Regions from separate parts of the Undibacterium sp. GW821-FHT07F11 genome, predicted to be linked through region 1. Evidence: predicted binding sites of a transcription regulator. Region 1 holds the regulator's gene; the other holds the start of a gene.
The links. Region 1 encodes sigma-54, which starts transcription at its own class of promoters, with help from an activator protein. Its sites were predicted from a motif close to TGGCANGNAANCTGCTTT; they were not measured.
Positions count from the first base shown of each region.

Region 2: a site for sigma-54 is predicted at 4,027-4,044, ahead of AC07OI_RS01125 (TorF family putative porin). Genes of this name have one in related genera too.

Region 1 is NZ_JBWKQH010000012.1:52,069-58,162, forward strand. Features, by position in the region: gene AC07OI_RS26235 (alpha/beta hydrolase family protein) at 1-568, shown strand, start outside; gene AC07OI_RS26240 (enoyl-CoA hydratase/isomerase family protein) at 1,038-2,132, opposite strand; gene hpf (ribosome hibernation-promoting factor, HPF/YfiA family) at 2,732-3,079, opposite strand; gene AC07OI_RS26250 (RNA polymerase factor sigma-54) at 3,187-4,677, opposite strand; gene lptB (LPS export ABC transporter ATP-binding protein) at 4,689-5,444, opposite strand; gene lptA (lipopolysaccharide transport periplasmic protein LptA) at 5,446-6,015, opposite strand; gene lptC (LPS export ABC transporter periplasmic protein LptC) at 6,030-6,094, opposite strand, start outside.
Region 2 is NZ_JBWKQH010000001.1:268,711-274,804, reverse strand. Features, by position in the region: gene AC07OI_RS01150 (hypothetical protein) at 3-554, opposite strand; gene AC07OI_RS01145 (hypothetical protein) at 1,137-1,451, shown strand; gene AC07OI_RS01140 (hypothetical protein) at 1,472-1,810, shown strand; gene AC07OI_RS01135 (YifB family Mg chelatase-like AAA ATPase) at 1,969-3,492, opposite strand; gene AC07OI_RS01130 (accessory factor UbiK family protein) at 3,505-3,747, opposite strand; gene AC07OI_RS01125 (TorF family putative porin) at 4,184-4,942, shown strand; gene AC07OI_RS01120 (P-II family nitrogen regulator) at 4,959-5,297, shown strand; gene AC07OI_RS01115 (ammonium transporter) at 5,318-6,094, shown strand, end outside.

The sequences.
Region 1 (6,094 bases):
TCAGCCTGAGCTTCAAAAAATGCTTGTACGCTCTATTGCAGTCTTGGGCTTTTCTGAAGGCGGAGCTGTCGCTCCTTATATTGCCAGGGACAGTAATAAAATAGACTGGCTGGCGACCGCAGGAAGTGGTGGTTTGCCGCAGAGTGAAGAATTTTTGATCTTTGCAGACCGCGGCGTGGAACCTTATGCCAATCCATTTTCACGCGATTATTTTTTGCATGTGTATGCTGAGATCAGGAAAGATGACAAGAATCTCAGGAAAGAGTTCTTTGGACATCCTTATGCGTATTGGTCTGGACATCTGTTTTCTGATCCTTTGATTGTGTACGCAAGCCTGGATATTCCCATGGTGGCAGCAATGGGTGAGAAGGATGAGAGTGTGCCGATAGAATCAGGACATGCCTTGCGGGATTACTTTTTGAAGCATCCGGAAAAAGATTTTCAGTTCGTGGAATTTCCAGGTGCCAGTCATGGTTTGAAGACTGCGAGGAGGAATGGGGCGCAGGAGTTTATTGCGGGGTTGGCTGGATGGTTTAAGGGGGATAAGAAGGCGTTTGAGTTGAAGTGATTGCAGATATGCATAACAGGCTGCTCAGCCTTGGATTTTATGGCAATCTTATTCACGTCATTCCTGCGTAGGCAGGAATCTAGCGGCGTTCGTGGTATGCCGTGTTGTTTGTTGAATATTGCACTTTGACTAAAGCGATTGCCCTTCGTAGAACCAAGCCGGGTCTCGGCCCGGCAGCCGAAATTCTTTCTTTGCGTCGCCAAAGAAAGAATTCAAAGAAATGCGACCCAGCGTCGTCGCCCCTGCGGGGTGCCCGTTTGTGCAGTACAAAAAATGGGAAATGCCCGAAACTCGCTACACTCAAACACGGGCATTTCTTGATCCATTTTCTGTACTGCACAAACGGCGTCGACACATGGGAACTGCAGAAAGTCAAAAACAACCCCAAAGTCAAAATCAACGTCAATACGACCTTGATCTAATTTTTAGATATACGATTGATCAAACTCTGATCAGTCAGTCTTTCAACTCAAGCTTCCAAATACCGCAAAGGATGCGCATGAGCAGGCCAGGCTTCAGCAAAGAATCCTGTCACTTGTTCCGTCGTCACTTCAGCCAATGTCGCAGGTGACCAGCGTGGTGCATTGTCTTTGTCTACCACCAGGGCCCGCACGCCCTCAAGCACTTCACCATGCTTGAAGCAATGGCGTACCATGTTTCTTTCCATGCGCAGGCAGGCCGATACTGTCATACCTTTACTGCGGCGCAGTTGTTCCAGTGTGACTGACATCAGTAGTGGTGAACGCTTTTGCATGGTGGCCAGGGTCTGCTGGGCGAAGTCGCTGTTGTCTTGTTGTAGTTTTTCACAGATCGCAGTAACGCTATCGCCTGCGAAAATGTCGTTGATGATGGCGTGTTGTGCAGCCAGTTTGCTGGTGTCCGGTTTTGCCTGGTCTGCAAAAGCCGCAGCAAAATCGCGTATTACCAGATGCAAGTCTGTGGCCGTACTTTCACTGAGCAAATTCATCAGTGCAGGTATTTCAGTTGTGGGAATATAGACATCCGCCAGCCCTGCATAAATGGCATCCGCAGCGGTGATGATTTCACCAGTCAATCCCAGGTAAGTACCAATTTCACCATCAGTACGCGACAGGAAATAACCGCCGCCCACATCAGGGAAAAGACCAATATTCACTTCCGGCATCGCCATCTTGGTACGCTCCGTGACGATGCGCAAACGACAGTCTTCACCTGCTTGCGCAATACCCATGCCACCACCCATGACCACGCCATTCATCAGCGCGATATAGGGTTTTGGGTAGAAATGGATTAAATGATTTAAGGCATATTCCTCGGTGAAAAAATCTTCCAGCAGGGCCGAGTCACCTCTGGGTGTGGCAGTACCAACGTCATAGAAGAAACGGATATCACCACCAGCACAAAATGCCTTCTCGCTGCTGCTATGGATAAACACCGCACGCACATTCTGATCATCCTGCCAGGCCAGCAAGGTCGTCGTCAGCGCTCTTACCATATCGAGAGACAGCGAGTTCAGCGCTTTGGGCCTGTCCAGGGTGATATAGCCTATATTGTTCTTGACGGAGGTGAGGACAAATTCGCTCATAATGGTTGACTATGCAGGGTAGAGGATGAAGCTGCTATTTTAACTTTGTCAGGCTTGGTCGTCACGGGGTGTCTATGCTTATGAGGAAATAGCGTAAGGACTGCATGCTCGTTGCTGTTGTTTTTGACGTTAGCAGTTCCCATGTGTCGACGCCGTTTGTGCCGTACAGAAAATGGATTAAGAAGGACCGCTGTTTGAGCGAAGCGAGTTTCGGGCCTTCCCATTTTTTGTACAGCACAAACGGGAACCCCCTTCAGGGGGCGACGACGCCTGGGTCGCCTTTCTTTGAATACGTTCTTTGGCGACGCAAAGAAAGTATTTCGGCTGCCGGGCCGAGACCCGGCTTGTATCCACGGAGGGCAAACGTTTTAGTCAAAGTGCCACTTGCAACAAGAGCCACGGCATATAACGAACGCCGCTGGATTCCAGCTAAAAGCACGCTGGAATGACGGTTATTATGTGTACGGATTGTCGCAGGGCAATTCAATTAATGATTGAGGTAAATCATTAAATCAAAACCAATCACCCAACAAAAAGGACGCCTTCTAGCGTCCTTGTTTTGGATGTCCACAACCCTGTTCGGGTAAGGACTGGGGTCTTTATGAAGCCGATGCCGGATCAGGTATGTGCTTGATGGCGTCGTGCTGATGGTCTTGCATTTTATCTTTATGCTTGATGACCTGGCGATCCAGTTTGTCTACCAGTGCATCAATGGCTGCATACAGATCATGCGCCAGACTTTCAACGTGGATATCTTTACCGCTGATATGCAAATTAATGTCGGCTTTGTGTCGTTTTTCCTTTTCCCGGAGCTTGTCCACCGTCAGGATGACGGCGATATCAATGACCTGGTCGAAATGCCGCCTGATACGTTCTAGTTTGGTATGTACATATTCACGAATTGCAGGAGTTACTTCGACGTGGTGTCCACTGATGGTGAGATTCATACTGTGCTCCTATAGTGATGTTACTTGCTGTAACGATAAGCTCCTGGCATTTATTTGCCTTGAGCTAAATCATATATAGCAATTCAAACCGTGATTACAAGGACTGCTTACAAAGATTTACGCAAACTCACTGGGGGGATTTTGAGGGCTTCACGGTATTTGGCAACTGTCCGTCGGGCAATTACCATGCCCTGTTCACCCAGCATGTCTGCAATTTTGCTATCAGAGAGTGGGCTTTTCTGGTCTTCTGCTCCTATCAGCTGCTTGATGAGTGCACGTATCGCGGTGGAAGATGCTTCACCCCCTGTTTCCGTCGCGACATGGCTGCCGAAAAAGTACTTCAACTCAAACATGCCATGTGGGGTCAACATGTATTTTTGGGTTGTTACACGTGAGATAGTGCTCTCGTGTAATCCTAGTGTATCAGCAATTTCGCGCAAAACAAGGGGGCGCATGGCAACAGCACCGTGCGTGAAAAAATTGCGTTGCCTTTCGACTATCGCTTGTGCAACGCGCAATATGGTCTCGAAGCGTTGCCGCATATTCTTGATGAGCCAGCGTGCTTCCTGTAGTTGCGCACCCATGCCTGCCTCGCCGCGATTTTGCTTCATGATGTTGGCATACATACTGCTTACCCGCAGCCTGGGCATGACATCCTGATTCAGCATGACTTGCCAGCCGTTACCGGATTTTCTGACGATGACGTCTGGTACAACATAGTCAGATTCATCGGCAGCAAAAGCGATGCCGGGTCTGGGTTTGCACATACGGATGACCGTTTGTGCATCGCGCAAATCTTCGTCATCACAGTCGAGTATTTTCTTGAGTTTTGTGAAATCTCTTTGCGCAAATAAACTCAGTTGCGTTTCAACAATTTGCAACGCCAGCCTGCGCGTGACAAAAGCAATCTTGGGCAAGCGCCTGATTTGCAGTGCCAGGCATTCTGAAGGGCTGCGCGCACCAACACCGGCAGGGTCAAAGCTCTGCAGCATGTTCAGGGCAAAAGCCAGTTCTTCTGGTTCTACGAACAATTCCAGTGGCAAACTGGCATGTATTTCATCCAAGGTTTCAGTCAGGTAACCGTTGCTGTCAAGCGCATCTATCATCAGCTCGACCAGGGCTCGGTCACGCGGCTCGCGCAGGTTCAGGCGCATCTGTTCCAGCAGGTGTTCACGCAGGGTGACATGGGCTGCGCCCAGTTGTGGGCGGCCATCTTCATCATCGCCAGACTTGCTGCCATGCTGCACGTCATCAAAACCCCAGTCTTCTTCACTGGAGGTGGTGCTGTCATTGCTGATGACGGTTTCAGCATCAGCCGCCGCAGGTTCTGCAGACTTGTCGCTGTCGTCTCTTGCTGCGGGTGCTTCCATGCCAGCATCGGCAGAGGTGCTGCTGGTATTGATGGCACCGTCTGCCAGCAGGCGCACGGCGTGATCAAGTGGGTCATCGACGCGCTCCAGCATGGGATTGTCGGTCAGCAGCGTCTCCAGCTCCTGATGCAATTCCAGAGTCGATAACTGCAATAATCGTATTGATTGCTGCAATTGCGGCGTCAGGGCCAGATGTTGTGAGGTACGTAGTTGCAGGCTTTGTTTCATGATGATTCCCGTCACATCCGGAAGTGTTCTCCGAGATAAACGCGACGTACAGATTCATTTTGTATGATGTCGTCAGGCTTGCCACTGGCAAGTACCGCACCTTGGTTGATGATATAGGCGTGATCGCAGATGCCCAGGGTCTCGCGCACATTATGGTCGGTGATCAGCACACCGATGCCGCGTTCCTTGAGGAAGCGCACAATGCGTTGAATTTCGATGACGGCAATCGGGTCAACGCCAGCAAAGGGCTCATCCAGCAAAACAAAGCGTGGGTTGGTCGCCAGCGCGCGGGCAATTTCGACACGACGGCGTTCACCACCTGAGAGTGATAGTGCTTGGCTTTCACGTATCTTTTCTATCTGCAAATCTGCCAGCAGGGCATTGAGCCTTTGCTCAATTTTCTTGGCACCGAGATATTTGCCTTCACTGTCTTTTTGCAATTCGAGTACGGCGCGGATATTGTCTTCCACCGTCAGTTTGCGGAATACCGAAGCTTCCTGGGGCAGGTAAGACAGACCCAGTACTGCACGCTCATGGATAGGCAGTTGCGAGATATTCACGTCATCAATCGTGATATCCCCGGCGTCGGAAGGCACCAGGCCCACGATCATGTAAAACGAGGTGGTCTTGCCTGCGCCATTCGGCCCCAGCAAACCCACCACCTCGCCACTTTTCAATAGCAGGGAAACATCGCGCACCACCTGGCGCGCGCCATAGCGCTTTTGCAGGCCCTTGACGAGCAAGGTGCTGCTGGACTGTGCTGTCATCTTAATTAGCCTGTTTTTCTGGTTTTGGTTGCAAGATGATTTTCAGGCTGCCAGAGCCATCCACATGCTGGCCACTGGTCGAATTGGTGCCGATGAAAAAGTCATTTTTGCTGTCGTAAGACAGGTATTCGCCTTCCTGTTCCTGGGTGACCCGTTTACCTTCCAGGTAGCGCACCTTGGCCTTGGAAATGAACTTGACGATTTCTGTACTCTGATTGTATTCAGCGCGGTCAGCCTCACCATCCACCCACAGGTCCGGGCCGCCATCACGTTTCTGGCGGAAGGTGACCTTGCGGTTGCTGCCACCGGTGAGGACGACGAACTGGTCACCATTAGGCGCTTCAGTAACCACGGCATTTTCTGCCTTGACGTTGAGTGTGCCACGTACCAAAGAGACACCCTTGGACAATCTGCGCACACTGGTCTTGCCATCACTCTCGCCGTAACCGGCTTCGATGATGGTCTCTTTATTACTGTCGGCTTTTTCTGCATGGGCAGAAACGCAGGCCAGGCTCAGAAAGGCCAGACCCAATAAGCGGGCGACGCTGAATGGTGTATTGATCATACGCATATTCGCTTTCTTCATTATTTTGTGCTGGCTTTGGGAGCCGGTTCACGCTTCTTGAGTTGAATGTGGACCTTGCTCAGCA
Region 2 (6,094 bases), on a different contig from region 1:
GGTCATGTTGATATCAAACCATTCATCCTATCAAGCAAATCTTTTTCGTATTCCTCTGCTGAGAGGAACCAACTAGAAATACCAAAGGGAATGACATGTGCAGCAAGTGCTAAAGCAAAAGATGTTTTGCCTGCACCGGGGCCACCGTGAATAGCCATTATTAATCCTTGCCGTCCAGAGAATTTTAATCCTCCTTTGAAAATGATATCGGCCCCACGAAACGGTATTGGTAGTCCCCATAATTCATTTACGATCTCGCCTGCATCTGGCAGGCTATCGAGTCTTTTTGAACGTGTAAATTCAAAAATGTAAGTTCGCTTCTTATTTGTCGATTCGTTCTCGGATGTATTGCAAAAAATATTTGCAGGAACTAATTTGGCACCTTCTAGATATGCAACGCATTTTTCAACGGACTGGAATCGCAAATATAACATTTCTCTCAATGCTAGATGATGCCGAATCAACCCATCAATTTTGCCAGGACTCCCTGGGGGTAATTTATCTTCTCCGCGAGACAGATAACGCTCACGAAATGAAGTCCAAATGTGTGACAACGAATTCTCAATTTCTAATACAGAGAAGGTTTCGGATCCACCTAGTCCATTTAGGTCTGGAATCAGCCGAAATGCCCGAAATAGAAAATTTCTGCACGCGAGTAACGAATATGCTCTGGTTCCTTGTGCATTCGGCACTGTTAGAAAATCATAAATAATGGATAAAGGCGACCTAATATGAATAGGCTTTGTTTGAATATGGGATTCTGAAAATTCATTTATGTCAGATAACTCGTGAAAGGAATTTATTATTAAGGTACTTATTCGGGTCGGTTCCTCTTGAATGTATTTCTTAATATCTTGTGGAATAATCTTAGTGCCATTTGAATCAACTTCTAAATCAAGAAATTTACATTCCTTGAAAGCATTTCGAAGCGTTAACCCGTATTAAGTGATGAGTTATCCCTTGACTTTCAAACTTTAGAATTAACCTCTGCATTAAATATAGTTAAAACTGAAAAAGCACTGAGTTTAGATATTGGTTCGGATCCCATCCATGCATTTACCGATTTGGAAAATATCTATATTGGAACTCAAGATTATTTCTTGTCTCTGCACACTCTCACATTATTCGAAGAACAAATGAATGAGCGATTAAAGGATTATCCGTTTAGTCTAGCCAGCCTATACGATTTTGTCAGAAAACCAGACGTCGCAATTCGATTACGGGAAGATGGGTCGACAAAAAGTTTATTCATGCAAGAAAAGAAGTTAAGTGTTGAGATTGAGAGACGAGATCTCCCAAAAAATAATCACCGTCAATCGATTGGTGAAACCCATTTTCCAAGAGTTTCTAATACTAATCATATTAGTAATGATGCCCAAGCATTTGCGCAACAAATTGCTCGAAATCGAAATAATTACGCCTCAACAAAAAACTCTTCTCTTCGAGTTTGAAATGATTTAGGAAGCTATCAATGTCCATTGAATCAACAGAGAATTTTCCGTATTCAGACATCCTGGATGGATTAGTTTCTAGCGTCATGTTGGCGCAACGGGCTGTAGTCATGCACTACAAGTTGGAGAATTCTCTTTCGAGATTTGATCATCGACAAATTAATCTTCACTTCTGCTGGCTAAGTTTTGCTACTAAGTCTGGTGAAAATCGCCACTTGGTTGAAGCGCCTGATGGAATGAATCCACTTGGAAACAAGTGGTTACGGAATAAAACCAGCATACCTTTCAGTCGCTGTTTCAACGAAAGATCTAAAAGTAGAGGATTTTATATCCTCTTTTATTTTGCGTGTCCGCAGTGATTTGCTTGGCAAAGCTACACCTCATATCTCATGAAGTCAGGTCAATGGAAGACAGCGATATTGTTTTTTTATTATTGCATAATAATTTTAATCTCAGGAATATTTTTTCAACGGTTTGTTTATTAATACTTTGAATAAAAAATAGTTATTAAATTTTTTTAATGCTCTTTGAGTGCTCTTCTATACTGTATAGCCTCAGCCACATGCGGCGTGGCAATATGGGTAGAGCCTGCCAGGTCGGCAATCGTGCGGGCGACTTTTAATACGCGGTGGTAGGCGCGGGCGGACCAGTTGAGTTTGGTCATGGCATTGCGCAAGAGTTGCCCGGCTTGTTCATCCGGTTGGCAGTGCAGATCAATTTCTGTGGTCGATAAAAGATTGTTGGCCTTGCCCTGACGCTGTTGTTGGCGTTCAAACGCGGTTTCTACGCGCGCATGTATACTGGCACTGGCTTCACCATCAGCTTGCTTGAGTAAGTCAGCATGCGGCAGGGCACCGACCTGGATTTGCATGTCGATGCGGTCCAGCAAAGGGCCGGATATCCTGTCCTGATAGCGGGCGATAATGTCTGGTGTGCAGCGGCACTTGCCATTACTATGGCCGAAGTAACCGCAGGGACATGGGTTCATGGCTGCGATCAATTGAAAGCGTGCCGGGAAGTCAGCCTGTCTTGCCGCGCGGGAAATAGTGATATGACCAGACTCCAGCGGTTCACGTAAAACTTCCAGCACTTTTCTATCGAACTCCGGCAATTCGTCGAGGAAGAGGACGCCACGATGCGCAAGCGAAATTTCACCTGGCCTTGGGGTGCCTCCTCCACCAACTAGTGCAACGGCAGATGCGGTGTGATGTGGTGATCGATATGGGCGTGCTTTCCATTTCTCAATTGAAAAGCCTGAAGTCAGGGATTGCACTGCCGCTGATTCCAATGCTTCCTGATCTGTCATGGTAGGCAAAATGCCGGGGAAGCGGGCGGCCAGCATTGATTTTCCTGTACCCGGTGGCCCCATCAACAAAACTGAATGCGATCCTGCCGCCGCCACTTCCAGAGCCCGTTTGGCCTGTAACTGGCCTTTGACTTCGGCAAAATCGGCGTACTGTGGCCGCCTGGGTCTGGAGGCGGGGCGGTGGCGTACCAGTCTTTGCTCTCCATCCACACCAGCGAAGTGAGCACATACCTGTAGTAGCGAATCTGCAGGGTAGATGGCGGCATCGCTGACCAGTGCCGCTTCGTCCGCATTCGCGCGTGGCAAAATGAAGGCGGGTTCCTGTGCAGAGTGCTGCTGGCTTTTGCAAATCGCAAACGTCATGGCCAGCGCGCCACGTATGGGCCGCAATTCACCTGACAGCGAGAGTTCGCCAGCAAACTCATACTGTTCCAGCGCATCTCCCGGGATTTGCCCGGATGCGGCCAAAATACCCAGTGCGATGGGCAAATCAAAGCGGCCAGATTCCTTGGGCAAATCAGCAGGTGCCAGGTTCACAGTGATGCGTTTATTCGGGAATTCAAAGCGGGCGTTTTGCAATGCAGCCCTGACCCTGTCCTTGGATTCTTTGACTTCGGTTTCTGGCAGTCCGACGATAGTGAAGGCTGGCAGGCCATTTGCCAGATGCACTTCCACAGTCACCTGTGGCGCATCCATACCATTCAGGGCGCGGCTTTTGAGTACGGCGAGTGACATGCGGTCTGGTACTTAATCGTCTTTTTGCTGTGCTTCCAGTGCAGCGACCCTGGCTTCCAGGGCTTCCAGTTTGGCGCGGGTCTTGGCCAGGACTTGTGCCTGGATATCAAATTCTTCGCGAGTGACGAGGTCCAGCTTGGAAAATCCCTGGCTCATCATGGCTTTGACATTCTTTTCTATGTCCTTGGCAGGTGAGTTTTCCAGTGCCTGGCTGATCTTGGTCTGCATGTCATTAAAGAAATTTTGCTTATCCATTTTTATCCTCTATCTTGTAATTGCACATTTATGGTGCAAATCATGCTTTGCCACTTTTTTGTGCGAAATCGGTCATGCCCGAAATTGGTGCGCAATGTGGATTTTTTCGCTTGCTATTTTACCTATGGGGCAATGATAGCGCATCTTGCCCAAACCACGACTGGTATTGCGGCGCAATATAAAAAACAGGCGGGACGCAGAGTTTATCTGGCTGTATGCATATTAATACACTCTGGGTGCTGTGTTGCACATTCAATTTATTGGCGTGACAGCCATAGTTGGCACGACTCCTGCTAACAGGAAAGGGAAATAAGAATTTAAGAGTCTGACCGGGCAAGTGGTAGCGAGTGGCAGTGATTGTTGGCCACCACATGCTGAAAACAGATTCTGCCCAGAGTTCAATCAAATCAAATCTTAATCATTAGGGGGAAGCGCAATGAAAAAACTAGTAATCGCCGCTGCTGTAGCCACAACATTCTTTGGTGGTTTTGCCCATGCAGAAGATGCCAAGCCAGAAGCCAAACCAGACAATGAAGTCAGCTTCAACATTGGCGTCGTCAGCGAATACCGTTATCGTGCGATTGCGCAATCGCGTCTTGATCCAGCTTTGCAGGGCGGCGCTGATTATGTGAATAACCCTAGCGGCTTTTATGCTGGCACATGGCTGTCAACGATCAAATGGACCAAGGATGCAGGCGGTGGTGGTGACCTTGAATGGGATATCTATGCCGGTAAAAAGGGCGAGATCACCAAAGATGTTTCTTATGATGTTGGTGTCCTGACTTATATCTACCCATCCAATGGGCTGAACAAGGTCGCCGGTTTTGCTGATGCCAACACCACAGAAATTTACGGCCAGTTAGGCATGGGGCCTGCATATATCAAGTATTCACACTCGATCACCAACCTGTTCGGTTTTATCGATAGCAAGAACAGCGGTTATCTGGATATTGGTGCAAACATTGAGTTGCCTGAAGGTTACACGCTGGCTTTGCACGCTGGTCATCAAACCATCAAGAACAATGGTGCGTACTCTTATTCCGATTGGAAAATCGGTGTGAATAAGGAGTTTTTTGGTGTGAATTTTGGTATCGCAGCGCTGGGCACGAATGCAGAGAAAAAACTGTATGTCACGCCAGCGGGCAAGTTCACAGGCAAAACTACTTTGGTATTGTCTGCAGTTAAAACATTTTAAAAAAATCGAGGCGAGCATGAAACTGATTACTGCAATTATCAAGCCTTTTAAGCTGGATGAGGTCCGCGAGGCGCTATCCACCATAGGCGTACAAGGGATCACCGTGACCGAGGTGAAGGGCTTTGGCCGTCAGAAAGGCCATACAGAACTGTACCGTGGTGCAGAGTATGTTGTCGACTTCCTGCCAAAGACAAAAATTGAAGCTGCTGTGGATGATGCGATTGTTGATCGCGCTATCGAAGCGATAGAAACCGCAGCCCGCACCGGCAAGATTGGTGACGGCAAGATTTTTGTCTATGACTTGCAACAAGTTGTGCGTATTCGTACCGGTGAAACCGGCAACGACGCACTCTGATAGCCTACCAGGGAGTTCACATGAAAAAACTGTTGAAGAACATGCTGGCAGGGGCCGCTTTGCTGGTCACAGTCGGTTTTACATCTATAGCATCAGCGCAGGATGCCTCGGCCAAAGCTGAACCAGCGGCAGCGTCTGCTGCTGCGGTGACTGCTTCGGCCAGCGCCTCGGCACCTGCGGCCTCTGCAGCAGTAGTTGCACCGGTTGCACCAGCCTCTGCCCCAGCGGCGGCTGATCCGGCTGCTGCCAGTGCCGCCGCACCGGCAGCACCGGCACCTACGCCAAATAAAGGCGATACTGCCTGGATGATGGTTGCTACTTTGCTGGTCATCCTGATGACCATTCCTGGCCTTGCCCTGTTCTACGGTGGCCTGGTTCGTTCCAAGAACATGTTGTCTATCCTGATGCAGGTCTTCATGATCTTCGCAGTGATTGTGGTTTTGTGGTGTATCTACGGTTATTCACTGGCATTTACCGAAGGTGGCAAATTCATCGGCTCGTTTGACCGTCTGTTCCTGAAAGGGATCTGGGATCCGGCCAAGGCAACATTCGGTACTGCAGCGACATTCAGCAAAGGTGTAGTGATACCTGAGTTTGCCTATGTAGCCTTCCAGGCGACATTTGCAGCCATCACTTGTGGCCTGATCATCGGCGCGTTTGCAGAGCGTGCAAAGTTCACTGCAGTTCTCTTGTTCGTGGTCTTGTGGTTCACCTTCAGCTACCTGCCTATCGCTCACATGGTCTGGTTCTGGACTGGCCCTGATGCAATCAAGGATGCAGCAACGCTGGCGACAGAA